2 regions of the Candidatus Defluviilinea gracilis genome follow, and region 2 is predicted to be linked to the other one. Evidence: predicted binding sites of a transcription regulator. Region 2 holds the regulator's gene; the other holds the start of a gene.
What was found. The regulator LexA, encoded in region 2, represses DNA repair genes until DNA is damaged. The targets are predictions, from matches to a motif close to ACNGAACANNTGTTCNGT.

Region 1: uvrB (excinuclease ABC subunit UvrB) is a predicted target of LexA. The motif match lies at 7,741-7,758, and genes of this name have one in related genera.

Annotation. Positions count from the first base shown of each region.
Region 1 is NZ_DBNHEF010000066.1:2,877-18,832, reverse strand. It holds gene AC16KF_RS10255 (ArsR/SmtB family transcription factor) at 1-247, shown strand, start outside; gene AC16KF_RS10250 (heavy metal translocating P-type ATPase) at 396-2,738, shown strand; gene AC16KF_RS10245 (nitroreductase family protein) at 3,253-3,918, shown strand; gene AC16KF_RS10240 (hypothetical protein) at 3,974-5,374, opposite strand; gene uvrB (excinuclease ABC subunit UvrB) at 5,638-7,668, opposite strand; gene AC16KF_RS10230 (hypothetical protein) at 7,848-8,030, shown strand; gene AC16KF_RS10225 (hypothetical protein) at 8,023-8,217, shown strand; gene AC16KF_RS10220 (S41 family peptidase) at 8,293-9,564, shown strand; gene AC16KF_RS10215 (TolB family protein) at 9,561-10,850, shown strand; gene AC16KF_RS10210 (AAA family ATPase) at 11,135-13,378, opposite strand; gene AC16KF_RS10205 (class I SAM-dependent methyltransferase) at 13,509-14,504, shown strand; gene AC16KF_RS10200 (NUDIX domain-containing protein) at 14,539-14,943, shown strand; gene AC16KF_RS10195 (hypothetical protein) at 14,940-15,797, shown strand; gene AC16KF_RS10190 (LysM peptidoglycan-binding domain-containing protein) at 15,852-15,956, opposite strand, start outside.
Region 2 is NZ_DBNHEF010000018.1:28,184-44,139, reverse strand. It holds gene AC16KF_RS01915 (ThiF family adenylyltransferase) at 1-1,447, shown strand, start outside; gene AC16KF_RS01910 (hypothetical protein) at 1,451-2,398, shown strand; gene AC16KF_RS01905 (ubiquitin-conjugating enzyme E2) at 2,415-3,314, shown strand; gene AC16KF_RS01900 (EsaB/YukD family protein) at 3,399-3,665, shown strand; gene AC16KF_RS01895 (M67 family metallopeptidase) at 3,748-4,404, shown strand; gene AC16KF_RS01890 (FHA domain-containing protein) at 4,397-5,254, shown strand; gene AC16KF_RS01885 (vWA domain-containing protein) at 5,256-6,389, shown strand; gene lexA (transcriptional repressor LexA) at 6,547-7,233, opposite strand; gene corA (magnesium/cobalt transporter CorA) at 7,341-8,327, opposite strand; gene AC16KF_RS01870 (MDR family MFS transporter) at 8,551-9,810, shown strand; gene AC16KF_RS01865 (DUF2089 family protein) at 9,831-10,214, shown strand; gene AC16KF_RS01860 (SHOCT-like domain-containing protein) at 10,218-11,426, shown strand; gene AC16KF_RS01855 (SHOCT-like domain-containing protein) at 11,426-12,079, shown strand; gene AC16KF_RS01850 (MFS transporter) at 12,088-13,368, shown strand; gene AC16KF_RS01845 (SHOCT-like domain-containing protein) at 13,401-13,757, shown strand; gene AC16KF_RS01840 (MFS transporter) at 13,789-15,138, shown strand; gene AC16KF_RS01835 (MFS transporter) at 15,227-15,956, shown strand, end outside.

The DNA of each region.
Region 1 (15,956 bases), on a different contig from region 2:
CAGCGCCCTCAGCGATGCCAGCCGCGTGCGGATCATCTCCCTGCTCCTCGATGGCGAGATGGGCGTCGGCGCGCTTGCCGAAAAATTGAACATGACCGAGTCCGCCGTGTCGCATCAACTGCGCGGACTCCGTCAGATGCGCTTCGTCCGTGCGCGCAAGTCAGGCAGGCAGGTCTTCTATCGTCTCGACGACGATCACGTCGAAAAACTCTATCGCATGGGTCTTGAGCATGTACAGCATGGGTAATTGCGCTACAGACCAATGGAGGTTGAAAATCCGCTCTACACGGAATCGTAGGTCAGGCTTTTAGCCTGACACATTCTTGAAATTCAATCAACGGCGGGTTGAAAACCCGCCCTACAAGCCATTACCTAATCCATCAAGGAATCATTTCATGGAACAAACAATTGACATTGACATCCCGCTGTTACTCCCAGGCGTTGAAAACGAGAAGGACGAATGCCTCGTGCGGCTCGAAGCGGCGCTTCAAGGCAAAAAGGGAATCATCCGCGCACACGTCGAACGCGACAAAACGCCCGTTGACCTGTGCCTGCACTACGACCCCAACCTGTTGACTCTCTCCGATGTGAAGCGTCTCGCCGAACTTGCAGGCGCGCAAATCGTCAACCGCTATCATCACGAATCGATTCCCATCGAAAACATGGACTGTTCCGATTGCAGTCTCGTCATCGAACACAGCGTCGGGCGCATGGACGGCGTGCTGTCGGTCAACGTCAACTACCCCACCGAGAAAATGTGGATCGAGTATGACAATCACAAGATCACTCGCGCCGCCATCGAAAAACGAGTCCGTTCGTTGGGGTATCAAATTCCGCTTAATGAATTTCAAGCAAAGATACAAGAGAACAGAGAATTACTATTCAGCCTCTTGTCAGGATTATTTCTGCTGATCGGCTGGCTCGGCGATACGTTCTTCGGCTTCCCCACATTTCTCAGCATCGGACTCTTCGCAGTCGCCTATGTTTTAGGCGGCTGGGATGTCTCACGTCACGCATGGCACGCCTTGCGCGAACGCCGCCTCGACACAGACGGGCTCATGGTTGTCGCCGCAATTGGCGCGGCGTTCCTAGGCGAGTTTGCCGAAGGCGCATTGTTGCTTTTCCTTTTCAGCCTCGGTCACGCATTGGAAGAACGCGCATTAGATCGCGCGCGCCGCGCCGTCCGCGCGTTGGCTGACCTTGCACCGAAGACCGCGTTGGTCCGCCGCGATGGAAAAGAACAGGAGTCTCCCGTCGAGTCGTTGCAACTCGACGATGTGGTCATCGTCCGCCCTGGCGTGCGAATTCCCGTGGACGGAATCATCCTCGACGGAAGTTCTGGCATTGACCAATCCTCCGTCACAGGCGAATCGCTTCCCGTTGATAAAACGGTTGGCGATCAAGTTTTCGCAAGCACGGTCAATGGCGAAGGCGCGCTCGAAGTCAAAGTGACGCGCCTCGCAAAAGATTCAACTCTGGCGCGCGTGATGAAAATGGTCGAAGAAGCGCAAGCGCAAAAATCGCCGACTCAACAGACTGTCGAAAAATTTGAGCGTATCTTTGTCCCATCTGTTTTAATTCTCACCGCGCTCGTGATCGTCATCCCGCCTCTCTTTGGTTTTCCATTCCGCGAATCGTTTTTACGCGCGATGACTCTGCTCGTCGCCGCGTCGCCGTGCGCCCTCGCGCTTGGCACGCCCGCCGCAATTCTCGCAGGTGTTGCGCAAGCCGCGCGAAATGGCGTGCTCGTCAAAGGCGGCGCGCATCTTGAAAATCTCGGACTGCTCAAAGCCATCGCCTTCGATAAAACTGGAACCGTGACTCACGGTCAGCCCGAGGTGACAGATGTAGTTGTGTTACCAGCCTCAGGGTGGAAAGAAGTGGATTTACTATCCATCGCGGCAGGCGCGGAATCTCGATCCGCGCATCCGTTGGCGCAGGCGGTCGTGCGCTCGGCTCAGACGCAGGGTCTGCCTGCCTCGCCAGTGGACGACGTCGAGTCGCTGACGGGACGCGGCCTGCGCGCGGTGGCGAACGGCAAGACGATTTGGATCGGCAATCAAAAGTTGATGAACGAAGCGGGCGTGGCGCTTTCATCCGAATCAATTTCACGCGCCGAGGCATTGCAAGGACAAGGCAAAACGTTGATGTGGATCGCGGTGGATAAAACATTGGCGGGCTTGATCGCGCTGGCAGATACCTTGCGTCACGAAGCCGCGCCGACGATGAACGCGCTCAAAAAATCTGGCGTGACTCATACCATCATGTTGACAGGCGACAACGCGCGTTCTGCATCCGCGATTGCAAGTGAAATTGGTCTCACTGAATTTCGCGCCGACTTAATGCCCGAAGATAAACTCACCATCATCCGCGAACTTGTCAAAGACTATGGGCAGGTTGCCATGATCGGCGACGGAGTCAACGATGCGCCCGCGCTTGCCAATGCAACCGTTGGAATCGCAATGGGCGGCGCAGGAACTGACGTTGCACTCGAAACCGCCGACGTTGCGTTGATGGGCGATGATCTTTCTAAACTGCCATTCGCAGTCGGCTTGGGACGCGCCACGCGCGCGATCATCATTCAAAATCTGGCAATCGCATTGGGCGTGATCGGTTTGCTTATTGTCACGTCAATCACTGGTATCATCAGCATTGGCATCGCCGTCATTTTTCACGAGGGAAGCACGCTGGTCGTCGTGGCGAATGCGTTGAGGTTGTTGAGGTATAAATCCACGTAGCGTCAGGCTTTTAGCCTGACGCCTTCGCCACGCAAAAGCTGGTCGGGCTGTAAGCCCGACCTACACAGTTGAAGTCAGTTCGATTCTCGTAATGCGACATTTTGCAAATTAACCAATAAATCTAGCAATAAACACGATATGGATTATTACCATAAAGCCAATCCCGAAGGGATGATAGGATTCTAAAAGCGGCAAAATGGGTCTCTAAATCCCGAAGGGATGACATAAATTTGCCGCATCTGACACCCCTTCGGGGTTGAATGTGATACATCCTTCAATACTACAATCATTTGACCCCTTCGGGGTCTGTGAATAATTGCCGTATTGCTCGGTTTAATTGTTAACCTGCAATATGTCGCTCTTGGGCAAGTACAACTGAAAACGCGAGGCGCTTCGCAGACTCTCGTTACGACCTTCACGGCGTAAGGTGAGTTATTAACTCGCCGATCATCACCACGCAAAAATTTGTCGGGCTACAAGCCCGACCTACAAATTGGCTTATACAGGAGAATCCATGCCCGTTGCAAAATTTCACCCGCTGAGTTTCACTGAACAACCATCGCAAGAAATGATCCAACGCGCCACAGACTTCCGCGCGCACATGCAACGTCGCCGCACGGTGCGGCACTTTTCCGATAAACCCGTTCCGCGCGAAATCATTGAAGAGTGTCTCATCGCCGCAGGGACTGCGCCAAGCGGAGCGAATTTGCAACCCTGGCATTTTGTCGTGGTCAGCGACCCAAAGGTGAAACAAGAAATTCGCGCCGCGGCGGAAGAAGAGGAAAAAGATTTTTATCAGCGCCGCGCGCCGAAAGAATGGCTCGAAGCCCTCGCCCCGCTCGGCACGGACGCACACAAACCGTTTCTTGTGACCGCCCCATACTTGATCGCCATCTTCGGAAAGAATCACAGCGAATTACCCGATGGACGCCGCGTGAAGAATTATTACGTCCACGAATCGGTGGGAATCGCCACAGGCTTCTTGATCGCCGCGATTCACAACGCGGGCTTGGTCTCGCTAACCCACACACCCAGTCCAATGGGATTCCTCAACGGGATTCTGAACAGACCGTCAGATGAAAAACCATTTCTACTGTTAGTAACAGGCTTCCCTGCGAAAGAAGCGGAAGTCCCGGTCATCACCAAAAAGCCGCTGGGTGAGATCGCGACATTTATCTAATCAATTCATCCACTAGGAAAAGAGGGCGTCACTACCAAAGTGACGCCCTCTTTATTCAATCAATTTCAGAGAGCGCGGGATCGCAAAAATCTGGCGCTTCGGTCAAGAATGGCGCAAAGACGACCTTGTTCTTGCCGACGCTATCGCCCGAGCCGGGACCTCTGCCCGAAGGTCCGCTGGGGTCGCCCCAATAATTTCCATCGGCGGTTGCCGCGCTGGCATGGATGCCGCTCGTCCAATTTGGCTCGATGCCCACCGTTCTGTTATTGGCAAAACAATTGTTGTGGATCTGTATATCCTCGTTGAAATTCGAGTAAATACCGCTGGGGTGCGCTTCAAGAGTCGCTTGAAAGCCAGGGATGCTGGTCAGCATATCGGAAACCATTGGGGCGGTTTGAATTTGCTGGAGCATATTATCCTCTTCAGGATCTATGCCCGCGAGGATGGGATTGATCACGCCCACCGCGCCGCCATAAGCGGCGGACTCGTTTTGATAAAACTGGCTTCCCGTAATAGTGATGTTTACATGATTGGTAAACATGCCGCCGCCCCAATTCCCGTTGGCGTTGCCCGTGACGCGGTTCTTCATGAAAAAACTATCGGCGATCACCAGCGTGGCAAAATAGGCATACAAACCGCCGCCATTGCCATCCGATTCGTTGCCTTCAAAACGAGCGGATTGGATTGAAGACCGCGACGAATCGATGAACAACGCGCCGCCATTGTTTGTGCTTGTGTTATTGATGAACTCGCTATTTGAAATGTCAAGCCTGCCGAGGGTGAAATAGATCGCGCCGCCGTTATCGGAACTGTTGTTGACAAAGCGGACGCGATCCAAAAAAATAGAGGAACTCATCGAATAGATGGCGCCGCCCCAATCTTTCGCCACGTCGCCGTTTTGGATGGTGAGGTTATCCATGGTTAACGTCGAATTGACCATCAATTCAAAAAAGCGGAATGGCTCGGCATTTTCAGCGCGGGTCAAGGTTGCGCCATTGCCGTGAATGGTCATTGGATACGCAATTGGCGGGAGAGCAGTGCCAACATCGGTGACGCTGATCAACCATTCATACACGGGAGGCGATTGGTCATCTTGGGTAAAAACGTATTCGCCAGGCATTAATTCGATCACGCTCTCGCCCAAGACTCCTGTTTTACACGAATCAAATTGCTTTGCCGTATTTGCCGCCATAATGGCTTCAGCCAATGAGCATTTTCCATTTTGCGCGAACGGATACACTTCCTGCTCGAGCGTATCCACGAAGATCACATTTTCAGGCGAGGGAGTTGACGTGGGAGGAACAGGTTCGTCGGTCGGGCTGGAAGACACGAAGGCGGTAGACGAGGGCACATTCACATCGGTTGAAACGACAGGCGCGGGCGTAGACACGGTTCCGCTTCCGCAAGCAATGGACATTAAAGCCAAAATCAAAAACAATGTTACAAAGGGACGCATGGATTCTCCTAATTTTTTTCCAATCAATACTTCACGAGAGTTCAAGCGACAGCTCGATTTGCTCGGTAGCTCGTGCCGCCTGCCTTGACGCAGTACAACTGCGTCAAAAACTATAAATTTTTCCCAATTATATAGCGATGGGCATAACCGCGTAGGAAACCCCCATCATCACGAAAAGGTAACTCAAAGACGTTAGATGCTCGTCCGAGTCTTTTGCAAGGAGACATTGACAGGGAACTAATCTCTAGTCTCCAATCTCTAAATTATTCCTCCCCCGTCAACAACTTTATCCGTTCCCACGGTTTCAAGTTTTCATCTTCCGCCAGCAAACTCTTCAACTGATACAACTCGTCGCGCAGCGCGGCGGCGCGTTCGAATTCGAGATTCTTCGCGGCTTCTTTCATTTGGATTTCCATGTCGCGCACCACTTGGCGCAGTTCATTACGCGGCAGGTCTTGCTTCACTTTGTATTCGCCGCGCATCTCGCCAACCGCCTTCGCGCTCAACTCTTCGGTGAGATCGTGGATCGCTTTGTGAATGCTGATCGGCACGATGCCATGTTCGGTGTTGTATTTCACCTGCTTGGCGCGGCGGCGATTCGTTTCGTCAATCGCGCGCTTCATCGAGTCGGTCATCTTGTCGGCATACATGATCACGCGCCCATTGACATGACGCGCCGCGCGACCAATGGTCTGGATCAACGCGGTCTCGGAACGCAGAAAACCTTCTTTGTCCGCGTCCAAAATTCCAACCAGCGACACTTCGGGCAAGTCGAGTCCTTCGCGCAGTAAATTGATTCCCACCAGCACATCGAACACGCCCATACGCAGGTCGCGCAAAATGCCCACACGTTCAAGCGTCTCCACATCCGAATGTAGGTATTGGACTTTCATCTCCAACTCTTTCAAGTATTCGGAGAGGTCTTCCGACATCCTCTTCGTCAGCGTGGTGACAAGGACACGCTCGCCTCTTTCGACCCTCTGCCTGATCTCGCCGATCAGGTCGTCCACCTGCCCCCTCGTCGGACGCACTTCCACTTCGGGGTCAACGAGTCCCGTCGGGCGGATGATCTGCTCGACGACTTGTTCCGCGTGTCCCATCTCATACGGTCCAGGTGTGGCGGAGGTGTAGATCGTGCTTCCCATCACCTCTTCGAACTCCTCGAACTTGAGCGGACGATTATCCACCGCGCTAGGCAAGCGGAATCCATATTCGACAAGCGTTTCTTTCCTCGCTTTGTCGCCGTTATACATGCCGCGAATCTGCGGGACGGTCATGTGACTCTCGTCGATCACCAGCAGATAATCTGTCGGCAGAAAATCAATCATTGTCCACGGATGCGTTCCCGCCGCGCGGCGATCCAGATGACGCGAGTAATTCTCGACGCCCGAACAATAGCCGACCTCTTTCAACATTTCCAGATCGTAGCGCGCGCGTTGCTCGAGTCTCTGCGCTTCGAGGTGCTTGCCAGTCTCTTTGAAGAATTTCAGCCGATCTTCCAACTCGGCTTCGATATCGGCAATCGCATCCTTCATCTTATCGGCGGCGGTGAGATATTGCTTGGCGGGGTAAATTGAAATTTCATTTGGCTCCTCGAACACTTCGCCAGTGACGGGACTGAACTGCATGATGCGTTCCACTTCATCGCCGAAGAAGGTGATGCGGAATCCGCGTTTGTCTTCGTACGCAGGGATGATCTCCAACGTGTCGCCGCGCACGCGGAATGTGCCTGTCTTCAAATCCATGTCGTTGCGTTGATATTGAGATTCGATCAACTGACGGAGCAGCGCATTGCGCCGATACATCTCACCCACTTTGAGAGTGACTGTCCCTTTGCCGAATTCTTCGGGGTTGCCCAAACCGTAAATGCACGAGACCGACGCAACGATGATCACATCACGCCGCGAGATCAAAGCGGCAGTCGCGGCGAGCCTTAGCCGTTCGATCTCTTCGTTGATCTGAGTCTCTTTTTCGATGTACAAGTCGTGGCGCGGAACATACGCCTCAGGCTGGTAGTAATCGTAATACGAAACAAAATACGACACCGCATTCTCGGGGAAGAATTCTTTGAACTCGGCATACAACTGCGCGGCGAGGGTCTTGTTGTGAGCCATGATGAGCGCGGGCTTTTGCAACTCCTGGATCACAGACGCGATGGTAAATGTCTTGCCGGTGCCTGTCGCGCCGAGCAACACCTGATGTTTCTTGCCGCCATGCACGCCATCCACGAGTCCGCGGATGGCTTCGGGCTGGTCGCCCATAGGGATGAAGGGTGCTTGAAGTTTGAAGTCCATGTGATGTGTAAAATGCGCTTCGACTGCGCGGCGAAGAAATCACTCGCCGCTCCGCTCAGCGCGAAAAGATAATCTGAACGTACGTTCTATATTGTACCGCGAAATGTCGAGGCGTCGAGTCCGCTTGAGGAAACTGAAACAGGCATCCCGTCGAAAAGAGGCGAGAGTATAATCCAAGAATGAAATCCACATTGACCATTATCGGCATCCTGCTATTTCTTATCGGCTTGGTATTTTTCTTGCAGGGAATCAACATCCTGCCCGGCAGTTACATGACGGGCGATCCGCAGTGGGCGATCAACGGCGGCGTGATGATGCTCGTCGGCGCGGGGCTGTATTTTTTCGCAAGACGAAATGGCTGACGAGATCAAAGTCAACGACCGGGTGGAAGTCTTCTTGAAGCATCTCGAGGACTGGCGCGCTGGCGTGGTCGTCCGCATTGATCCATATTCCGCGCATCGCAGTTTCATTTGGGTTCAACTCGACTCCGAAGTAGACAGGCGGGAATTAATCTCGGTATTGAACCCAAAAAATATTAGGAAAATATAAGGCGGAAGCCTGCCAACAAGATAAGACGAGTACAATGGTGTGAATTATGTACCGGCGCGTTTTTGAGGTTGTCCCATGAAAACCAACAAGTCCATCCTTGCAGTTCTTTTGATCTTCTCGTTTGCGCTCTCTGCCTGCGCGGGATTCGCCCCAGAAGACGAGCCGATCACCGGGGATTTCGGAGCGCAGTACACGCCGCAGGAACATCAAACGCGCGTCTTCGATGCCATCCAAAAACATCTTGTAGATAATTACATCTACTATGAATCCGCCGAGCTAGATTGGGACGCGCTTTTCGACGAATACCATGCGCGGATTTCTGACGGTTTGACAAACGACGAGTTCAACGCGCTGATGCTGGAGTTTACAGGCAAACTACCCGAAGGCGCGCTCCTGTTTCAATCGCGTGACGAGCGTATCGCCGCCGAAACCGAGTCCACTTCCACGTACGAGGGCATCGGTGCCTTCATCGGGTTTGACGCGGAGGCTGTGCCGCACATCATCGTGCTGGGCGTGATCGAAGGATCGCCTGCCGAACAGGCAGGCATTCGCGCGCATGACAGCATCTATGCGATCGACGGGAATCCTATTTTGCTGGAGGAGGGGATTGATGTGGTCAAGCGCGTGCGCGGACCGGCTGGGAGTGTGGTCACTTTGAACGTGCAGACGCCTGGCAAACCAGAACGAACCGTCGAAGTGACGCGGGCGCAACTCGTCAGCGCCAGCCAGATCGAAGCGCGGCAAATCGATGTGCAGGGGGCGCCGTATGGGTATATCCTGTTTCCGGTGATCAATAATGACAGCCTATTCAAAGACCTGCTCGCCAACCTGCAAAAACTTACCACCAACCAGAAACTTGAAGGATTGGTTTTAGATTTGCGCGTGGCTGGTTCTAGCAGAGGCTGGCCCCTCGAGGAATTACTCAAACTCTTCCACGATGGAAAGGTGGGAACGTTTTATAACAGCCAGGAAATCGAACAAAGCGTTTCCGTGACCGGCGCCGATCTGTTCGGTTCGCAATCTGTGCCGCTGATCATCCTCGTGGGACAACACACGAGCGGCTCGCCTGAGATCCTCGCGGCGGCGTTGCAGGCAAACAAACGGGCGATCGTGATCGGCGAGACCACCCCCGGCGCTATCGAAGCCACAACTTTGTTTTATCTGCCAGACGGTTCGCGCATCTTCATCGAGACCAGTTCCTTCAAATTGCCAAACGGTGAAGATCTTGGGCGCAACGGAGTCCAACCGCAAATTACCATCGATGCGGGATGGGACGATATCCTCCCCGCTCATGATCCCGTCCTGGAAAAAGCGCTCGAATTGCTGAGCGCGGGACCCGCACAATGAAAAAACTTTTTCTACTCACACTCACCGCGCTCATCGCCACAGCCTGCCTGCCGCAAGATATGCAACTTCCTCAAAGCCCTTTACTGCCTCTGCTCGAACGCAAATCGGGGCTGATCGCGTATATAGGCATCGACGGGAACGTGTACGTCACCGACCAAAGCGGAAAAAGCCCCACTCCGGTGACCGACGATGCGTTGTTACCCGAAACCCAAACCAGCGCGTACCGGTATTACCAATTCCCAACCTGGTCGAAAGATGGAAATCAGATCGCCTACGTTGGCATCGAGGGCACAGGCGCCACGCAATCAAAAGCAGACCTATCTGTGTACAACGTGGACGATGAAACCTCCGCAGAAATCTTTTCCAGCGAAACGGAGTTTCCATTCTATCTGTATTGGTCGCCGGACAACGAAAACGTCAGCATGATAAGCGGCAACGCAAACCGGCAATCGATTCTTTTGCAAAACGTGCCGACGTCCGGGGAAGAGCCTGTTATCCTTGACACCGGGGCGCCATACTACTGGTCTTGGGCTCCCAACGGCAAAACCATGATCGTCCACACCGGCAGTGACACAACCTCCACCCCGGAGCACCTCGCCTTCTTGCAAGTGGACTCAGTCGTGATCGAGGACGGTCTGGACGCAAACCCCGCTTCTTTCCAAGCCCCGGCCTGGTCGCCCAATGGGGAACGGATTCTCTACCCCCGCGTCAACGACGAGGGCAAGAAGGAACTCGTGGTAGCCGATTCGAAAGGCGAATTTCAACAAACCATCGGAGAGTTCGAACTCAATGCGGCATTCGCATGGTCGCCGGATAGCGAATTGGTCGCCTATATCGAAGGGACTGAAAATCTCAACACTGCTGGCATTGTCGGAAAATTACACGTGGTCGACCTCGCCACCTCGGAGGATTTCTTCCAGACCGATGATGTCCTTGCCTTTTTCTGGTCGCCGAACAGCAGACAACTCGCTTATTTCAAACCTCTGCAAGTCACCGATTCGTCGGGACAAGAACTATCCGCCCTGCAACTCAACATGGTAGACGCGGTCTCCGGCGAGAGCAAAGAACTCTTCCCTTTCGCGCCCACCAATATTTTTTCGAATACCTTGCAATACTTCGATCAATATCATCAGTCTGCTACGATCTGGTCGCCGGATAGTAATAATCTGCTCCTGCCCTTCGTATCCCCGAACGGCACCCCCGGCATCGCTGTCGTGGCGGCATCCGGTCAATTGGAGCCCAGACTGCTCGCCGAAGGGTTTATCGGGTTTTGGTCGTGGAAATAGGGAATTCTTTTTTTCAAACACAAAGGGCACGACGGTCACAAAGGAAGAACACAAGGAATCCAGGCTCTTTTTCCCCTTTTGTGGCGAGGCTCTTTCTCGCTAATCTCTCTACCGTACACTTGCACCGCCATGCGACACCCGCAAAGAACGCAAAGAAAACCTTTTTAACTTGGCGACCTTAGCGTGCTTTGCGGTAAAAATCTTTCATGTACGGTAGAGAATCGTTAATTACGGAAGGTCCTAAAAATATTTACGGGCTGGAGAAATTCTCCAGCCCGTTTGCTTTACTTCCTTCTCGATTTCAATTTAGGATTCGCGGCGGCTTTTCTAGGCGACTTACCGCTCTTCCCATGTTTTGCGTCTTTGCCATTGCCCGTCACAATGGTCTCCTCGACCAACGCTTTGAGCAAGGGACCGCTATCGTCCGCTTCCGCGCCGTTTGCCGCAGAGCGAATGACTTCAATGCACGCTTTTCCTGTCAGATCGTTTTTCTCTAACAAAGCTTTCGCAACCGCGTGCACCTCGGCAGAGTGCTTCGAGAGAATCTTCTCCGTCTGCTCCTCGAGTTTCCGCCAGAATTTCTCGACCACATCCGTTTTATCCTTGCCGATCCCCGCGCTGACTTGCACCTCCAGCGGCGGACCGAAATAGCCGTAGTGAGCCAATTGCCACAGCCGCGCGCGCACATTTTGGAAGTCACCCGTGGCGCCTGTCCAGTATTCGCCGAGGAATAACTTCACCGCCACATGCCCCGCCATCGATACAAGGATATCCGCCACAAAGGTTCGTAATGGCAGTGAGTAAATATCGTAGTTCGGAACGGGCAATACATATCCCAACGCCTCCGAACGACGGATGATGCTCACCCGCACAATACGCTCGTCGGGGCGTAAGTGATACTGCACCACCGCATGACCCGCTTCGTGATACGCGATCTGCCGGCGCTGATCTTCCTGCATTTCCTCCACCGGGTTTTCCAAACCCATCGCCTGTTCTTGAAACGCCAGTTCGATGTCATGTTGCGAAACTTTATCGCGGTTGTCGAACAACGCGAGGCGAACTGCGTCTTTTGTGATCGCCGACATGATCCTCGCCGGCGTCGCCCAAGCCGTATCGCTGACAATCGCCTCGATATCAACCGAGTCGTCGATTTGAAGTTTGCTCAGATAATATTTTACGATCTCGCGGCGACCGGTGCGGTCTGGTTTGTTCACAACAACAGTTCGGTCAAAACGCCCGGGACGAGTCAACGCGGGATCGAGCACATCGGGACGGTTCGTTGACCCCATGAATAAAATGTGCCAGTCGCGCGGCGGCACCGGCTTCTTGCGCCATTGATACCAACGAGCGCGTAATTTCTCCCAACGCGATAGTTCGCTCACGCCATCCATTTCATACAGCAAGCGGGTGAGCGCGCCTGTTCCCCCGCCCATCATGCCGCCCATACCGCCCATCATACCGCCCCCCATCACGCCGCCACGCGACATTCCCACCGCGTCAATTTCATCGATATAAGCGATACAAGCGCCGTACTCCTTAGCCAATTTCCGCGCCTGCGATATAAAGCGAATCATCTTTAGCACATCCACGCCCCAAAACATGGCGCGGAAACCTGAACCTTCCATGGAAATAAAGGCAATACCCGCCTCGCCCGCCATGGCTTTTGCGAGCAGAGTTTTCCCTGTGCCTGGTTCGCCGGCGAGCAACAAACCGTTGATAAATTGACCGCCCATCTTTTGGAATTGCGTGCGGTCCGAAAGGAGTGAAATCCACTGGCGCACCATCTTCAACAGGTTGGGCTGTCCTTTGTAATCGTCGAACGTGATCGTCTTCGGGTCACCGGGACGGATGATCTCCACGCGGGAGCGCGCCATAAACCAGAAGATGGCAACGAATTGAATAATGGCGAACCCAATCGCAAACAGGATCTGAAACGCAAACCCCAAGACAATCAGAATGGCATTCAATACCACGGGATTGATGATCGCCCAGTAGATGAGTCCGTTAAAGGCGGCCCAGCCCAAAATACCGAAGAAGAAACGTCCCGCTTTTCCCGCCGCCGCCCACAGGAAAACGCGTAGTTGAATGTAGAGGACGAAAAGCCCAAACAGGATGTACCCGGTCAGCAACAGGCCGTTGACGATCAATATCCGCGCCGTCTCGTTAACGATCGCCGCTGACACCAGCACATTCACGCCTGCCCAAACAAGTAGCGCAAAAACCGTCCAGAACCGCCAGGCGCGAATGTTGCTGGCAATATATCCCAAAGCGCCGAGAGAGAGCGGGTTGAACCACCATGCAACCGAAATACCGATCTGCAAACGATCATTAAATGTGGAGCGTGTGGCGGTTTGTAATAGGAGCCAGATCGCCGGCGTGGCGATGAAGAGTGTAATGAACAGCCCGACCATCCAGCCGGCGCCGCCATAGAAATCACTGGATGCCTTGGCATGATACGCGGCGCGATTACGCTTTGCCTTATCCTCGCCTGCCTTCGCCATATCGTTTTTGGGGTCCATCAGGGACATAAAATCACCTCAACCAAACAGATGCTTGCACTTGAAAAAAGTGTACCCTAAAAGGAAACCCGACACAACACGAAACTTCATCTCTTATCGAACTCTAAGCGGCTTGAAGCGACGTATAATGGGACTCACCATGTCGACCGATTCATTTCAACCTCTGCTGGACAAAGCCCTCGCCTCCCGCGCCCATCAAGTTGATTCAAACCATGGGGCTGCATTCTGCCTCTTCAACGGATTCACCGAAGGCGACCCAAGCCTTTCGTTGGACATCTACGCGCGGACACTAGTCATTCACAACTACGCGGATGACCCGACGCAAAATCAACAAGTTATAGAAAACCTAGTCAACGCCTTACGCAACTCCCTAGTCTGGCTACGCGCTGGGATTTTGAAACAGCGAAACGGACTCACGCAAGAGGATAAGCGCGGGGTACTTCTCTTCGGCGACTCGCCTGATACAAAGATCACCGAGCATGGAGTGTCGTACGCGCTTGACCTGACGATGAACCGCGACGCAAGTTTTTATCTCGATACAAGCCTGCTACGAAAATGGCTCATCGAAAATATGAAAGGCAAGTCCGTGCTGAACACGTTTGCCTACACGGGCAGTTTCGGCGTCGCCGCGCTGGCTGGAGGCGCGAGCCGCGTGGTGCAAGTGGATCGCAACCGCCGCTTTCTTGACCTGGCAAGAAAATCATACGCGCTCAACGAGTTTTCAGTCAATCGAAATGATTTCCTCGCGCTCGATTTTTTCCCCGCAGTCAGCAGGTTCAAAACAGGGAAACAAACTTTCGATTGCGTGATCCTCGACCCGCCATTCTTTTCGTCCACGCCCAAAGGCAAAGTGGATCAGGAAAAAGAGAGCGCGCGGCTCATCAATAAAGTTCGTCCGCTCGTCAACGATGGTGGGTATTTAATTGCGATCAATAACGCATTGTACGTCAGTGGGCAGGAGTACATGCAGACGCTTGAAGAGCTATGCAAGGATGGGTATTTGAAGATCGAAGAATTGATCCCCGCGCCTGAGCATTTCGTTGGGTATAACCGAGTGAACAAACCTATCACCGATCCCACGCCATTCAACCATTCGACGAAGATCGCGGTGTTGAGGGTGCGGCGGAAGGCATAGATTCCACATTCCCTCATGCTATACTTGAATTAATATGAAACAGAAAAAACTCACCCACGCTGGTTGTGTCGTTTTCCAAGTCAAAGGCAAGCGCAAGACTTATTTGGTGGTTTCATCTTCAACGGGTAAACATTGGATACTGCCTAAGGGACACATTGAACAAGGAGAATCTCCGCGCAAAGCGGCGTTGAGGGAATTACGAGAGGAGGCGGGGGTCGTTGGGAAAATTATTCAAGTTGGGCCCGTGCAATCGTATGCAATGAAAAATGAGGATGTCACCGTTCAATATTTCGTTGTGCGCTTAACAAAGATTGTCACACCTGACGAGAACCGCACGCTTCGATGGGAAACACAAAAGAAGGCGTTGGAACTGCTCTCCTTTGATGAAGCAAAACAAGCATTGCGGGAATCTCTGAAATCCATTAGGCAGGTCACATGAATACAGCCCAGGTCAGTATCGAGCTCATTTTGGCGGGCATCCTTGCCCTGTGCGCGTTCGTCCTCCCTTTTTGGAAAGGACAAAGTATCAACCCCGAACTTTTGCAAAGCGAGGCATTGATCGGTTTTTTGGGTCTGGCGTATTTGCTGGGAGTCGTCTTCGATAAACTTGCGGATACGATGCTGACTCCCGCCGAGCATTATTTACGCATCAGACAGGGAGCAAAATTTCTCGACGATCACAAAAACTTCAAAGGGAAAGACCCCTTCCCGCAGAACGATCTGGAGTTTAGCCTGAAAAAAGCAAAGGACGGTCGGCTGGATTGGATGAATTCACTCAAAAGCCGAATCCGCACGAGCCGCGAACTGGCAGTGCTGGGCTTGCCCGCCGTGATGGGGTTGACGATCTATGAAGGCGTCACAAGACCCTGCGGAGCGAATCAACCCGCCTGCGCCGCATGGTGGATGTATCTTCCCGTCGTGTTGAACCTGACTCTTTTCATCGCAATGATCTGGCTGGAATCAAGGACATCGGACGAAGATTCGTTGGGCGGTAAAAATCAGGCGAAATTAAAAACTCACCAGCTTTCGTTAGACCGCGACACTCGTGACGCGCAAGTTAAGCAAGCCGAAAGACAGGCGCACACCGCATTCCTCCCTTATTATTTGCTGCTTGCCAATTCTGTGATTACCACAGGACTCATCGCGCTCTTCAATCTCAATAACCAAATTATCATTTTGCTTGCCGTTGGGGGGACAATCATTTCTCTGCTGGCGCTTTGGTCGTGCTTGCGGATCACGCGCACGTATTTGAAGTTTGTTGCCAGAGAGATGGCGCCTACGTTGAAAAAGTAATAACAGCGTAAAAATTTTTTCTTGCATAAAGGCGACATGAATGTCGCGTTACGGTTAATCTCTTTCCTTCTTGCGCGGAAAGGCGATGATGATTCCCAGCACGAGGGCGGCGAGGGCAATTGCCGCGACGCTGAGAGTCATCTCTTGCGGGCTCTTTGT
Region 2 (15,956 bases):
GCTTGGCACGTTTGAGTTCATCTCGTGGTGGGAGCGCGAGAAAGTGAAGAATGCGAAGGTGTTGGTGATCGGCGCTGGCGCGCTCGGTAATGAAGTGATCAAGAACCTGTCGCTGATGGGCGTGGGCAATCTCTTTATCATCGACTTCGACAAGATCGAAGCCGCCAACCTTAGCCGTTCGGTGTTGTTCCGCGAAACAGATAACAATCGCAGTAAAGCCGAAGTGGCGGCGGCGCGCGCGAAGTCGGTGAACCCGGATGTGCGGGTGCAATATTTGAACGCCGATGTGACGACCGGTCTGGGGTTGGGGGTCATCCGCCGCATGGATGTGATCATCGGCTGTCTCGATAACCGCGAAGCGCGGCTGGCGGTCAACCGCTTCTGTTATTGGATGAACAAATCCTGGGTGGACGGCGCGATTCAAGAACTGCTTGGGCTGATGCGCGTGTTCGTCCCCGGCGAAGGCGCGTGCTACGAATGCACGCTCACTGAAGCCGCTTTGCGCGATCTGTCTTTGCGCTATTCCTGCCAATTGTTGGCGCGGCAGAATGTTTTGCTTGGCAAAGTGCCAACGACGCCGACGATCGCTTCGATCATCGGCGGCATGCAATCGCAGGAAGGATTAAAGTTGATTCACAGCATGCCAGTGGAGCCGGGCAAAGTTACGCATTTCAACGGTCTCACCAATCACATGCACACGACCGCCTACGTGCCGCGCGAAGATTGCGAAAGCCACTGGACGTATGGCGATATTACCGAACTCCCTGCGCGCGCCGAACGCGCCACGCTTCATGACCTGCTTCGAATTGCCCGCGCCGACCTGGGACAGAATGCCTTTATTGAACTCGATCAGGAACTGGTCACCTCGCTGGAATGCCCAAAATGCCAAACGAAAGAAGATGTGCTGAAACCGCTGAGCGATATCACCTTCGAGGCGGGGCACTGCCCAACCTGCGGCACCCTGCGCGAAGCGAGCTTTACGCACATGATCACCGGCGAGGAAAATTTCCTGCATCGGACTCTGGCAAGCGTGGGCATCCCGTCTTTGCATATCATCCGCGCGCAAAACGGGATGGAATACCGCTTCTACGAGTTGACCGGCGATCTGCCGGAGGCGCTTCACTTCCGTCACTTCGAACAGACGATCAAACTGGCTGGCGCAGATTCTTTGAAGATCGGCGGGCGCGTGCGGTTGAAGGATGAGATTCGAAGTATGGACCCGGTAAGCGGCGCGGTTCGGGACCGAATTCGGTTCAAGGATCATGCGGCGCAAGAAGTTGTTTCTATCCGACCCGTGACCTCCGAGCCGGTTCATATCCGCAAGAAGAGCCTCGTCAAACTTGCCGATGCCCAACCCGCCAGGGCTCAGGCGAAAGGCGAAGGACATTCATCGAAGAAGATCGTTTTAGCCAAAACAGATGATGCGCCGAAGCCCGCGAAGGAATAGCCGATGGCGACCCATGCCGCGACGATGAGTTCCATTCATGCTCCTATGTATGCAAGAGAATCCGATTCGTTCATGCGCAAGCTGACGATCTTGATCTTGCTGGTCGTCAACGTTTCGCTGGGTATTGTGCTGTGGTTCCGCCTTGGTCGTAACCTGCCGTTGCTTCTCCCCACGTTTTTTGCAGATGCGTGCATTGGTCTGGTCGCCGGGTATGGCTCGCGCATCGTCTATCGCAATTGGAACTTGGCGGCGCAGTATATCACTGCCATCCTTGCAATGCTCGTTGGAATGATCTTAATCGGATCGTTGACAAAATCGGTGTTGGGCATTGGTCCCCTGAGGTTTGGGCGCGACGCCTCCACACAGATTCGCGGGCTCAGTTTTGACAGCACGTTATCAACTCAACTGCGCAACTTGGACCTCGACCCGCTGACCTTGTTTGATGTTAGCAAAATGGAGGCGAGCGATGCGGCGCACCTTGCCGTGAGTTTGTTGTTGACCCTGCTGTCTTTGCAGGCTTGGAGGCAGTCGTCGCGGCAGGTGATCGAGGTGGAGCCGCTGGGTCATGCGCAGATCGAGGTGGAGCCGCGAAACATCGGCGTGAGTATTTCGCCGGTGGAATCGCGCGAGCCGCGCGTCCACCAGCCTGTCACCTGGTTTCGCAGTCCTGCGCCGAGCGCGCCGCCGAGGCCCCGCATCCGCACGAAGAACAGAAGCAGGACCGAGGTGCGGAAGGCGGCGAAGGCAAGTTCTCCACGAAAGAGCCGTTCGCGGCGTCGACCGAACATCCAGTTGGCGGTGGTGGAGGAGCATCGCTGTCCGTATTGTCTCGACCCTGTCATTCGAAACGATGCGCGCGGCGTGCAGGAATGCGACGTGTGTCACACACTTCATCACGCGGATTGTTGGGCGATCACCGGCTTTTGCCAGGTGCCGCATCTAAATTCTTGAATTGGAAGGTTGAATTATGGCTGATCTGAATGTAACTCTTGTTATGCCGAGCGGAGGCGCGCGCGCCGCCGAGGTGCCCGCCGATGTGAAAATGCGAGACCTAATGACCGAGCTTGTATCGGTATTAAGCCTCCCAATCGTTGGTCCCGATGGGCGCCCGATGACCTATCGCGCAGATAGCAAGGCTCTTGGGCGCGAACTCAAAGAAGACGAAACGCTCACGGAGGCCGGTATCCCGGATCATGATCGCTTGATGTTGACGGCGGATATTACCGCCGGCGCGATGTCGGTGGCTGAAACCCCGCGGATGCGGCGGTTGCGCGGCGACTATGAATTGATGATGGAACTGTCCTCTCGCAGTGATTTGATTTCCTTCGTCGCTTCCTCTCCGAACCCGAACTTGCCGCCGGAGCGCTACATCGTCACCTTCAAGTGTAAGAGCATCTCGAATGTGGACCGGCAGGGCAACCCGAAATTTTCCGAGCATCATCAAGTGGAAATTTACCTGCACAATCAATACCCGCAACGCTGGCCCGGCATGAAGTGGTTGACCCCGATCTGGCATCCGAATATCAACCACGTCAACGGCAGCGTGTGTATCGACGCCGCATGGTGGGCGGCAAGCCGCTCGCTTGACAGGCTCGTATTGATGCTTGGCGAAATGCTCCAGTGGAAGAACTTCCACGACGACCCGACCAAACCGCCCTTCCCTTGGGACGCCGAAGCGGCGCGCTGGAGCCGTGAATATCGCAAGAAACATCCCAACGATTTCCCGGTGGACCATCGTGAATTGTTGCGACCGGAGCGCGTGAAACTGAATCTATCCGAACCGGCGAAGAGCAAACCAGCCGTACAGGTGAAACTTCAGCCTGCCGCGCCGAAAGCGATCGACAAACCCAAAATTAAATTGCGTTGACAGTGCGCACTGCCTCGCAATAGCGGAACATTGACGTGGCTGTGGTTCAGCCTAAACCATACTTAGCAAGAAAGGAGATAAACAATGGCAGACATTCCCGTTACGATCGTGCTTCCCTCCGGAGGTAGCCGCAATGCGGAGGTACCCTCTGAGGTGGCGGTCAAGGAGTTGATCCCCGAGTTGACGACCTCGCTCGAACTCCCCGTCACTGGTCCGGATGGTCGCCCCATGTCCTATCGCCTGGATAGCAAAGCGCTGGGTCGCGAATTGAAAGAAGAAGAGACCCTGTCCCAGGCAGGAATCCCTGAAGGCGACCGTCTGATGATGACCGCCGATGTCACCGCGGGGTAATTTCCCTGCGCGCGGACCGCTTCGCCACAAACGGAGCGGTCCGCGCAACCTTCCACTGATTACCTTCATGAAGAGAACACCTATGCCAGCCCTTATTCGAATTGCCCCGCCCGAAGTTGGAAAGCCCGACACCACACCGCCGCCAATGGAGTTTGCCCGACGCTGGGACTCTCCCTTCGACCGCGGCGACCTTCAGCCAACCGTAGCCGTCTTTTTGAACCGGCTCGCATATTTCCGTATCACGGCTCATGCAGAGAGCGCGGAGGTGGAAGTGGGCGGCGTGTTGATCGGTCAGTGGTGTGAAGAAACACCCGGTGGCAGTCAATTTATTGTGATCAATCACATGATCCCCGCCCGCCATACCCGGCAAGGCGCGGTCTACCTGACCTTTACCAAAGACACACTGCTCGATGTTCATGATCAAATTGAAAACCTTTACCCCGGCGAAAAAATTGTGGGGTGGTATCACACCCACCCGCGCATGGGAGTTTTCCTCTCGCACTACGATACCTTCCTGCACAATAATTTTTTCCCCGACCCGTGGCAGGTGGCATTGGTTGTAGAGCCGTTTTCCTCGGTGGCTGGGTTTTTCATCCGCCAGAACGACGGTTCGCTCGACCCCACCCGTTACTTTGGGTTTTACGAAATGGATGGAGCCAATGGGCGCAGGAGCGTCGTCCACTGGCAGAACTTGCATAAACCTGAAAATGAAGACCAAGGAGGTACCCCCTATGAATAGACGAATGCGTTCCTATTACTATGCGTTACTCGGAGCATTGGGCGGATTGTTCGGCTGGCAGGTGAGCGATCAGATCGGTCTTTCGTTCTCCTCGAACCTATATCTCAGCGAAGCGGTTGTCGGCGCGCTGGTTGGCTTGTGCGTGGGGCTGTTCATCGGTCTCACCGAAGGCGCGGTCACACGCAACCCGGTGCAAGCCATCAAATCCGGAGTATTTAGCGGATTACTCGGCTCGGGCGCCGGCGCCCTTGGTTTACCGTTGAGCGAGTTTCTCTTCCAATCGGTCGGCGCGGGCATTGCTGGTCGCGCGCTGGGTTGGGGCGTGTTCGGTCTATTGATCGGTCTCGCCGAAGGCATCGTTGGCAAATCACAAGCTTGGAAAGGCATGCTGGGCGGCTCGTTGGGCGGCGTGTTGGGCGGCATCTTGCTGGAGGTAGTACACAGCCGCCTGCAAGACCCGTTAACCGGCAAAGCCGTCGGTTTGGTTTTGCTCGGCGCATCGGTAGGCGCCTTCATCTCGTTGATCGTCGTCCTGCTCTCGCGCGCCTGGCTTGAGGTGGCATCGGGCAAACTCAAAGGAACCGAGTTCATCCTCGACAAATTCATGCGCGCAGGCGGTCCCGCCGTCGCCATCGGAAGTTCGCCCCTCAAATCGGAAATCGTTTTGCCCGACCCCGATGTAGCCCCGCAACATGCCATGCTCACCGGAAACGGCGCGGCTTTCTCGCTCAAAGATATGAGTCTCGCCGGCACGTTTATCAACAACCGAAAGATCGAAATCGCGCAATTGACAAATGGACAGAAGATTCGCATGGGCAATACCGACCTGGTCTACCACGAAAGGAGATAACATGAGTAGGATCGTTCGTTTCTCTCTCAATGTGAGCCTGATTCTCACCCTGATTTTTATTCCCGCCCTGACGGTGTACGCGCAGGAGCCTGAAACCCCGCAAGTGCGCATCACGCAAGTGGACAATTCCAACTTCCCCAACGTCACCGTGTACCTCTCTGCCACGAATGCGGCAGGCGAACCCGTCGGCATAGACCCGTCGACCATCCAGATTCATGAAGACGGACAACTGATGCAGTTGACAGACGTGAGGGGCGGTGGGGAAGCGCTGGGTGGCGAGGCTATTCCCATCACCACCATGCTGGTGATCGACATCTCAGGCAGTATGGATAAGGGAAATAAGATCGGCGCCGCCAAAGACGCGGCAAAGACCTACATCAGCGGAATGCGCGCTGTTGACCAGGCAGGCGTGATCGCCTTCGATACGCAAGTGTATCGAATTCAAGAAGTCACGTCAGACAAATCCGCGCTGACCGCCGCCATCGATGGTCTGCGCACCGGCAGTGATACCGCCATGTATGAAGGCATCATGGAAGCCACCAAAGCGCTCGAAGGTATCTCGGGCCGTAAAGCGATCCTCGTTCTTTCGGATGGTTTGGATAATCAAAGCGTCGCCACGGAAGAGAGCATCGTCAGCAATGTTGGACCCAGCGGATTGACCGTCTCCGCGATCGGCTTCGGCGATCCATCGGGCACCGGGCAGGCTGGCATCGACGAAGCCGGGCTACAGTCCTTGACGAGTCGCACCGGTGGCCAATATGCCTATGTTACGGATGCCGCCACCTTGACCGCGCTGTACCAACAAACCGGCAAGGCATATCAAAGCGAATATGCGGTCACATATGTATCTCCGTTTACTTTGCGCGATGGCGTTAACCGCAACCTCTCAGTTGCGCTGACTGGAGCGCCTACAGTTGCGGAAGGGACCTACAACCCCGGCGGCGTGTTGCCGGAAGTTACCGCTAGTTCATTACCGCTGTTCCTGTCCATTCTTGCGGGCTTGCTGGCTCTGCTATTCCTGCCCGGACTCATTGGCGGCATCGCCAACCTGGCAGGCGGAAGGAAACAAGGCTCAGGATTCGGGCTTGGCAAACAACAAGCCAAACCAGCAAGCGGACGAATCAAACTCAAATAATCAGGACTTTCGCTTTTACTGCTCTAAGACCGCCTGTGAGCGAAAGTCCTAATAATGTAAAAAAACGACTGGCATAAAAAACCAGTCGTTTTCTTGGAGAGGCAATTCAAAAGAGGCGGCTCGGTTGAGTCGCCTCTTTTGATGGTAGCGGGTTATGTTACGCAGCGAGCGGTCGTTCCATTTTGCGGATGACCATGACCACCTTGCCTTTGATCTCCAGTGGCTCAGACTTTTTGATGAAGATCGGCTTCATGGTGGGGTTGGCTGGTTGCAGGCGGAAGCGTTCCTTCTCTTTGAAGAAGTATTTCAAAGTTGCCTCGTTATCGCGGGGAAGCCACACAGCGACCATTTCACCGTTGCGCGCCTCACTGGCGGGCTTCATCACGACGATATCGCCGTCGTTGATCATGGCGTCGATCATGGAATCTCCCTTGACCTCGAGGGCGAAGAGATTGTCGCCCTTTTCTTTGGAAGGGAGGAGAGTCCGCGCAATATCTACGGCATTGGCTTCGTTGTCGGAGATGAAGCTGACGTTGGGGTCAAGTTCGGGGAGGGGGATGCCAGCCGCAATTGGTCCGAGAATCGGTACCCGTAGTGTGTCTGCCGAAGCGTGGTATCCGGAGACGCGCACGCCGCGCGAGATCTTGCGGTCGCGCTCGATCTTTCCCATTTTCTCGAGTTGGTCGAGGTAGTAGTTCACAACCGACGTGGATGTAATGCCGGTCTTCTCGCCGATTTCGCGGATGGAAGGCGGATAGCGATTTTCACGCTGATACGACGCAAGGAAATCCAAAATCCGTTGGTGGCGTTCGCCTAAACCTTTGCTTTTTCGAACCATCATCATAGCAACCTCCAGCCCAATTGAGGGCATTCTTCGCTCATTTGTGCTATGAATAATACCCGAACGCCTGTTCTGTGTCAAGCCCGATTTTGAAGGCGCAAGGTTACAGGCTAGATCCACGTGCGGCGGCGCATCCAGAGATACATGCCGATGGGTAAAAGCACATTGATCGCCAGCGTGATATAGAAAATGGGGTTGGTTGTCCAGTTGGTCAATCTTCCCTGGGGTTCGAAGAAGTTCATTCCAAAGAAGCCTGTGACGAATGCTAGCGGCATGAAAATGGTGGTGATGATGGTCAGGGTCTTCATAATATCGTTCATGCGGTTGTTGACCACGGAGAGATACGTATCCAACGCGCCGCCGACGAGGTCGCGCAGGTTTTCATTCAGATCGTGTAGGCGGACGAGATGGTCGTAAATATCGCGGAAGAAGATGCGGTCCTTGGGATCGATCACGCGATAATCGTCGCGGGCGAGCTTGTTCAAGACCTCGCGCTGTGGGAGGAGAATCCGCCTCATGGCGAGTAACACGCGTTTGAGGGCAAACAGCCTCTCCAGCGTTCGAGGCGAGGGTTTATCGAAGATGTGGTCTTCGAGTTCGTCGATCGCGGAGTCGATCCGCTCGACGGTGGGCATGTACCCTGCCACGAGGAAATCCATGATCTTGTAGAGCAGGTGATCGGCACCCTCTTGCACGTTACGGACATCGCGGTCGCACGACGCCCAAGTTTCATCGATGGCGGGGATTGGAAATTCGTGATGGGTAACGATATAGTTGGGTCCGAGGAAAATATCCAGTTCGTCCACATCGCTTTCCCACAGTTTGCCGTTCTCTTTCACGTCCATGTAATTCATGACGATGTAGAGGTAATTTCCCCAGTCGTCCAGTTTGGGCGAGTGGGTTTGTTGCAGAGCATCTTCGATGGATAACGAGTGAAAGCCGAAGCCCTGCAAAATGGGGAGGGAGTTTTCATCCGGCTCGTTGACGAAATCCACCCAAAGCAACGAGCGGCGATCACGGATAAGTTTTGTAAATTCCTGAGGGGGAATATCCTTGCGTATAGGCTTTCCTGGTGAGTAATATAGCGAACGGATCATGTTTTCTCCAGAATTTTCATATTTTTACGACAAATTCAATATTTCAAAACATTGTTTCATTTTATTGATTTATCCTTGACAATTTATGAATAATGGGTAAAATGCAGTTATGAATTATGAAGATCAGGATAAAAATATTGATATTTTCACCCGGTTTTCAAAAGAATCAAGATGTGTGGTTTTCTTTTGACGCCGAACCGCTCCAACTTCAGAAAGATTGATCATGTTTCAAACACAAATACAGAAAGCGATCGACACGTTCAACGAATACCCGCGGACATTCTGGAAGGTGGTTTTCATCACCTTTATTGACCGAGTCGGCGGCGCGTTGATCTTTCCGTTCTTTGCGTTGTATCTTACCAGCAAATTCAACGTTGGCATGGCAGATGTGGGCATTTTATTTGCCACCTTCTCCCTCTCCAGTTTCGCCGGGAATGCCATCGGCGGCGCATTGACAGACCGCTTCGGACGGAAGAAAATCATTATCTTTGGGCTGATTGCCTCCTCGTTCAGCCTGGTTGCCATGGGCTTTGCCGCTTCATTTCAGACCTTTTTCGCGCTCGCCCTCTTCATCGGAATTTTCACGGATGTGGCTGGACCCGCGCGCGACGCCATGGTCGCCGATATTCTTCCGGAAGAAAAACGCGCCGCGGGGTATGGCATCCTGCGGATTGCCTTCAACCTCTCGATTACGATCGGACCAGCCATCGGCGGTTTGCTTGCGGGTGTTTCCTATCTGCTGTTATTCATCTCGGATGCAGTCATTTCCCTGCTTACGGTTGTGCTGGTCGCCACTCTTTTGCCGGAAACCAAGCCGCAGCGCCATGCTGACGCTCCTCAAGAAACTGTTGCCAAGACGTTTGCCGGCTACGGCAAAGTGTTTCGTGACCTGGCTTTCATGCTCTTCCTCGGATTTGTGGTCTTGCAGGTATTGGCTTACATGAACATGAACACCACATTAGGCGTCTACTTGCGGGATCAATTTGGCACACCCCCCACCAAATACGGATTGCTCCTTAGCATCAACGCCGCAATGGTCGTACTCTTTCAATTTGCGATCACGCGCCGTGTGGAGAAATATCCGCCCATGCTGATGATGGCGTTGGGAACCTTCTTGTATGCGATTGGTTTTAGCATGTATGGATACGTTTCCAGTTATACAATGTTCATTGTCGCAATGGTTGTCATTACGATCGGCGAAATGATCACCGCGCCGGTGCAACAAGCCATCACCGCCAAGTTCGCGCCCGAAGAGATGCGCGGACGCTACATGGCGGTTGCCGGTTTGGCGTGGGGCATCCCTTTTATGATTGGACCTTACCTGGCTGGCCTGATCATCGACGGACCGCGCCCGGAACAATTATGGTACATCGCCGGTTTCATCGGCGTACTCTCCGCGTTTGGTTTCCTCAATCTCAACCGCGCAATTGCGCGCCGCCGGGGCGATCAAGCACAATCGCAGGTCATCCCTGATACGGTATAGAAAAAATCTGGAGGTTCAAAATGTATTCTGCGCCCACTCGATGCCCGGTCTGCCAATCTGAACTAGAGATCGCCCGTCTGCACTGTTCCACATGCGATACCTCCATCGAGGGTCGTTTCAGCGGCGGACCGATCGCTCACCTTACGCCCGAACATCTCGATTTCATCATCACGTTTGTCCGTTGCGAAGGCAAGATCAACCGCATGGAACAAGAACTTGACCTATCCTACCCGACCATCCGCAACCGACTGCACGAGGTGATCCGCGCGCTCGGGTATGAACCGGGCAAGGATGAGCCTGTCGAAATCACCCCGGAAAAACGGAACACTGTGCTCGAAGATCTGGAATCCGGCAAAATCTCAGCGGATGAAGCCATGCGTATGTTGCGTGGAGAGGAGCAATAAACCATGTCGCGTTCATACCCCATTTCTGGCAATACAAAAATACGAGTGGAGTTGGCTGGCGGCGATCTCAGCGTTGTCGGCTGGGAGGGGAACGAGCTGTTGGTTAAAGGGGACGATAAAGAAGTCCGCGTCGAATCGACGGGTGAGGCTGTTACCGTTTCCTCCACCGACGATCTATCCTTACGCGTTCCCCGCTCAGCGTACATCGAATTCGTCAAAGTTGGCGGGGATGTGTCGCTGCGAGGTGTCGCCGGGGGATGCGAACTCAAAGAAGTGAGCGGCGATCTGTCGGTCCGTGATGTCGGTTCGATCTCGATCGATACGATTCAGGGCGATATTTCACTATCGAATGCGCGGGGAAACGTGTTCGTCAAAAACATTCACGGCGACGCGTCTCTGCGCGAAGTGGATGGCGATGTGACGATTGAAATGCTGGCTGACGATCTCTCCCTGCGCGGGGTGCGAGGCAACTTGCGCGTCATCAACTTGCACGGCGACGCCTCCATCCATGGCGTGGACGGCAGTGTCGTTCTCGATTCGGTGGCGGACGATCTTGCCTTGCGCGGTACGCGCGGCGATGTGCGGGTCAATGTGGGGGAGGATGTGGTCGTCTACCTTGACCCGCAGTCGGAGGCTGAGTACTCCATTAATGCCGGGGAGGATATTCTAGTGGTGCTGCCGAAGAATACGAACGCCACGCTCGATATCCGCGCCGATGAAATTTACATGGATTGGAACGGCTTCCAAAACGATGATTCGACCGAGCGCGTGGTTGTGCTTGGCAATGGCGCGGCAAAGCTCTTGCTCAATGCGGGCGGGGAGGTGCGGGTTTCGAACCGCGCCGACGCCGGCGAATCAGCCGACGAGTGGGGCAACTTTGCGGGCCTGAACTTCGACTGGTCCGATTTTGGCGAACGCATTTCACGCAAGGTGGAGCAGGCTACGGCGCGCGCAACCAAACGGGCAGATGAAGCGGTGCGCCGGGCGGAGCGTCACGCGGCGCGGCAGGCTGGTCATGCAAAAAGAGGGTTGGTCATCGGTCGTTGGAATTGGGATTTCAAAGGCGCGCCGAAACCGCCGGTTCCTCCCGAACCTCCCTCTGAACCGGTTTCAGAGGAGGAACGCATGGCGATTTTGAAAATGCTCGCCGAGAAAAAGATCACCGCCCAGCAAGCCGAGGAACTGTTGAACGCCCTCGATGGAGGTAAATAATGTCATCGGAAGAACGCCAGAAGATTTTGCAAATGGTGGAAGAGGGGAAGATCTCTGCCGAAGATGCCGCGAGCCTGATGCGCGCCCTCGATGAGGACGCGGAAGACGCCGGGGCTGAGATGGAAGTCATCCAGCCCGAACCAAGCTCAGGCTGGGAGAACGACGCGTCGGGCGAGACGAGGCGAACCGCGGCTCCCGAGTTCGATCAGATCAAAATGCGGGCGCGTCGCTTCGCGTTGATCCCGTTGTGGGTGGGTGTTGTTGTCACTGTGTTTAGCGCATGGGCGATTTATGCTATTCAGCAAAATGCCGGCGTAAATTTTTGGTTTTACTGCATGATTCTTCCATTGATGTTGGGCGTGTTGTTGATCGCGCTCGGTTCGGGCGGGCGCTCTGCGCGCTGGATTTATGTTGATGTGGATCGCCGCGACGCGAAGCCCGGTGATGGACCGCGGCGTATCACGTTGGGTCTTCCCGCGCCGCTGGGCTTGTTGGGTTGGTTCTTCAGCACGTTTGGTCAGAACATCGAAGGCATGGGTGAAGGCAAAGGCAGGGCAATTGCGCATCTGATGGAAGCCGCCATGACCTCCGACGAGCCGTTGATGGTCAACGTGGACGATGACGATACGCATGTGCAGGTTTATATTGGCTAGGAGTTGAAATGACAGATGTTGTAAAAAAACAACCGTTGTTGAGCGGCTTGCTAATTTTGTTCCTCACCGCGATGATCTTTGCGAACATCGGTGGGAACATGTATGATGGCTTGTTGCCGTTGTACTTGAAGGATTTGAAGGCGTCGATTCCTCAGATCGGTTTGTTCTTCACGCTTTCACAAGTTGTGCCGCTGTTGTTGCAAATCCTCGGCGGATGGGTCTCTGATTCGCTCGGGCGCTTGCGCGCCATCGCCATCGGAAGCGTGTTCGGCGTGATCGGTTTCATTCCGCTGGTGTTGGCAGATACCTGGCACTGGCTGTTGCTGGCGGCGGCTGTCGGTTCGGTAGCGCGCGCGCTGGTGGGACCGAGTTTCGACGCGTTCATTGCGGAACATTCCACAGAGGAGAATCGCGGCAAAGTATATGGCGTTTCGCAGGCGATCTTTATGATTGTGATGGTTGTCGGTCCGCCGGTGGGCGCGTGGTTGGCTGGTTCTTATGGATTCAAATTCATGTTGCTCACTGCGGGTATCTTTTACTTGATCGGCGCGGTGATGAGAATCGGGATGGCGCGCGAAGCCGCGAAGGGACAGACCTCCAAGCCGACGCTGTCTCTCGCCGGGTTGAAATCGAACCTCGGCGCAATGTTCGGCTTGATCTTCTCTGGCGGACTCATGACATGGATTTTGATCACCGATGGTTTCCGCGATGTCTCGTTTCAACTCTCAGGGAACTTGTTCCCGGTCTACATGCAGGATTTCGGCCGCTTGAGTATTCAGCAGATCGGCTGGGTCAATTCATTATTCGGCTTGAGTATGATGTTGACCATGATTCCCGGCGGCTGGCTTTCGGATAAAGTAGGCGAGCGCGTGGGGATTGCCTCTGGTATGATTCTGATGGCGGCCGCGTTGTTTCTTTTGATCAACATCCCGCAGGGAAATTCGGCATTGTATTTCATAGGTTGGGGCATGGCAGGAACGGGAGTCGGTCTCATGTCTCCCGCCTATCAATCGTTGATCAGCAAATCTGTGCCGCAACATTTGCGCGGAACGGCGTTTGGATTGTTCAGCACCAGCTTGGGCATCGTTTCGCTCCCCGCCCCGTGGATCGGCGCGCAATTATGGGATCGTGTCAGCCCGCAATTCCCGTTTACAATCACCGCGATCGCCCTGTTGTTGACGGTCGTTCCGATCTGGTTGAAGTTCAAACTTCCAAAATTGGAGACGTCGGCAACTACAGCGGAAGAACCTGTCAAAGAATCTACCCTCACCCCTGAACTGGGGTCGTAACGGAGGTCGTCATGGCATCGACAGAAGAACGAATGAAAATTTTGAAAATGATCGAGGAAGGCAAACTCAGCGCGGAGGAAGGGACGAAACTGCTCGCGGCGTTGAGCGCCAAACGTCCGCTTGCGCCTCGCGCGCCGGGGATGCCTGGCGGCGCCAAGTGGCTGAGGATCCGCGTCACCGACACGCGCACGGGCAGGTCGAAGGCTTCGGTGCAGATCCCGCTCGCGTTGGTAGACGCGGGTCTGAAGATCGGCGCGCATTTTGCCCCCGAGGTGGAAGGCGTCGATATGTCCAACGTGATGGAAGCCATCCGCTCGGGCATGACCGGCAAGATCATCGACGTGACCGACGGAGAAGACGGCGAACACGTGGAGATTTACGTCGAGTAGCCGGAGCAACTTCAATCGAGGAGAAACGCGCATGGCGAACACATCCAACCGCCCAAGCGGCATGTTCGGTTTTACCATCGTCTGGATCGGGCAGATCGTCTCGGTGCTTGCCAGTTCGATGAGTCAGTTTGCGTTGACCATCTACATGTTCAATGAGACCGGCAGCGCGCTCGCGATGGGGACGATGCAGGTGTTCTTCATCACGCCATTTTTATTGATCTCACCGCTCGCCGGTGTGTGGGTGGACCGCTACAACCGCAAGATGATGATGATGGTCAGCGACGTTGGCGCAGGCATTGCCACAATGATCATCTTGGTGTTGCAAGCGCTGGGAATCCTTGAATATTGGCACTTGTATGGCGCGTCTATTATTTATGGGTTGAGCATGGCATTCCAATGGCCCGCCTATTCCGCCGCAATTTCCACAATGATATCGAAGGAACAACTGGGCAAGGCAAACGGCATGATGTCGCTGATCGAAGCGGGACCCCAGGTGATTGCGCCAATTTTGGCTGGCGCGTTATTGCCCATGATTACGCTCACGGGCGTCTTGTTTCTGGATGTGATCACTTTTTTGTTTGCTATAGGCGCGTTGATGGTTGTCCATATTCCGCAACCAGCGCGGTCGGAAGAAGGGATGAAATCGCAGGCTGGAGGAATTCTCAGCGAAGCCGCGTATGGGTTCAAATATATCTTTGCCCGCCCCAGCCTGTTGGGTTTGCAGATGGTTTTTTTCTTTGGGAATCTCTTCGCGGGCATCGGCTTTACCGTTCTCGCGCCCATGATCCTGACGCGCGCGGGCGGCGATAGCCTGGCGTTCGGAACGGTTCAATCGGCGGGAGCCATTGCCGCTGTGGCGGGAGGCGTTCTCATGAGCGCGTGGGGCGGATTCAAACGCCGCGTGCATGGCGTGCTCTTCGGTTGGATTCTCTGCGGGGTGGGCATGGCAATCGCTGGGTTTGCCGGAGGGTTGCCCGTTTGGATCGTGGGTATTGCGCTGGCGTCGCTTTTTAGCCCGCTGGTGAACGCATCCAACCAAGCCATCTGGCAATCGAAAGTTTCATCCGACCTGCAAGGGCGCGTTTTCTCTGCCCGCCGTTTAATTGCATGGCTTACCAATCCCATCTCTCCGCTCATCGGCGGCGCGCTTGCAGACTTTGTGCTTGAACCCGCCGCAATGGCGGGGACCGGTTTGCCTTCCGCGTTATCCGACCTCGTTGGCGCGGGAGCGGGAGCCGGGATGGGAACTTTGATCGTTTTCTGCGGGCTGGCTTCCGCATTGACCGGTCTGGCTGGTTACTTTTTCAATTCCATCCGCAACGCCGAAACCATTTTGCCTGACCACGACAGCCTTGCAAGGACAGACGGGCAGATGGCTTGACGCCAGTTAAATTTTACAAGGAATTTACAACGAACAACCCTGGTCAAGGGTTGTTTTCTTTTTTGGGCTGTGTTATTCTCCCGCTCAGATGTCATTATCGAATTGGGCTTTGCCCTTCCAGCGTCCGCGGGGACTGCGAGGGATCTTCATCATCTGGTTTGGGCAGATGGTTTCCGGAACCGCCTCCGCCATCGCTTTTTTTGCGCTCCCCGCGTGGATCTTGAGCAACACCGAATCGAGCGGCAACGCTCTCGGCTCGTGGGAGTCGTTGTACTTCGCCTCCTACCTTGTTGTCATCCTTTTTGCCGGCGTATTTGTTGACCGCTATCCGCGTAAAGCTATGATGCTGGTGTACGATGTGCTCTCGCTCATTGCGGCAGTGCTTTTGTTGGTCTTTGAGCGAGCGGGGACTCTTTCCATCTGGCATCTGTATCTGGCGGGGATGTTACAAGGGATCGGCTATGCTTTCCAATCGCCATCCTACTCTGCGGCGATCACCACAATGGTATCGAAAAAATATTTTGTGCGCGCCAACGGTTTCCTTGCCCTGCTCGATAGCGCGCCCGGCATTATTGGGCCCTTGCTCGCCGTGTTCCTGTTTCGGTCCATTGGGTTGGCGGGCATCCTGGTCGTCAACCTGCTCTCGTACGCCGTTTCCATCACAGCGTTGTTAAGCGTCGACGTTCCGCTAACCCCGCACACCGAGGAAGGGGAGCGCGCGCAACACGGTTTCCTCAAAGAAGCGATGTACGGCATCCGTTATATTTTTCAACGCCCGGGCTTGTTGGGTGTAATGCTCATTTTCTTCTTTGGAAACT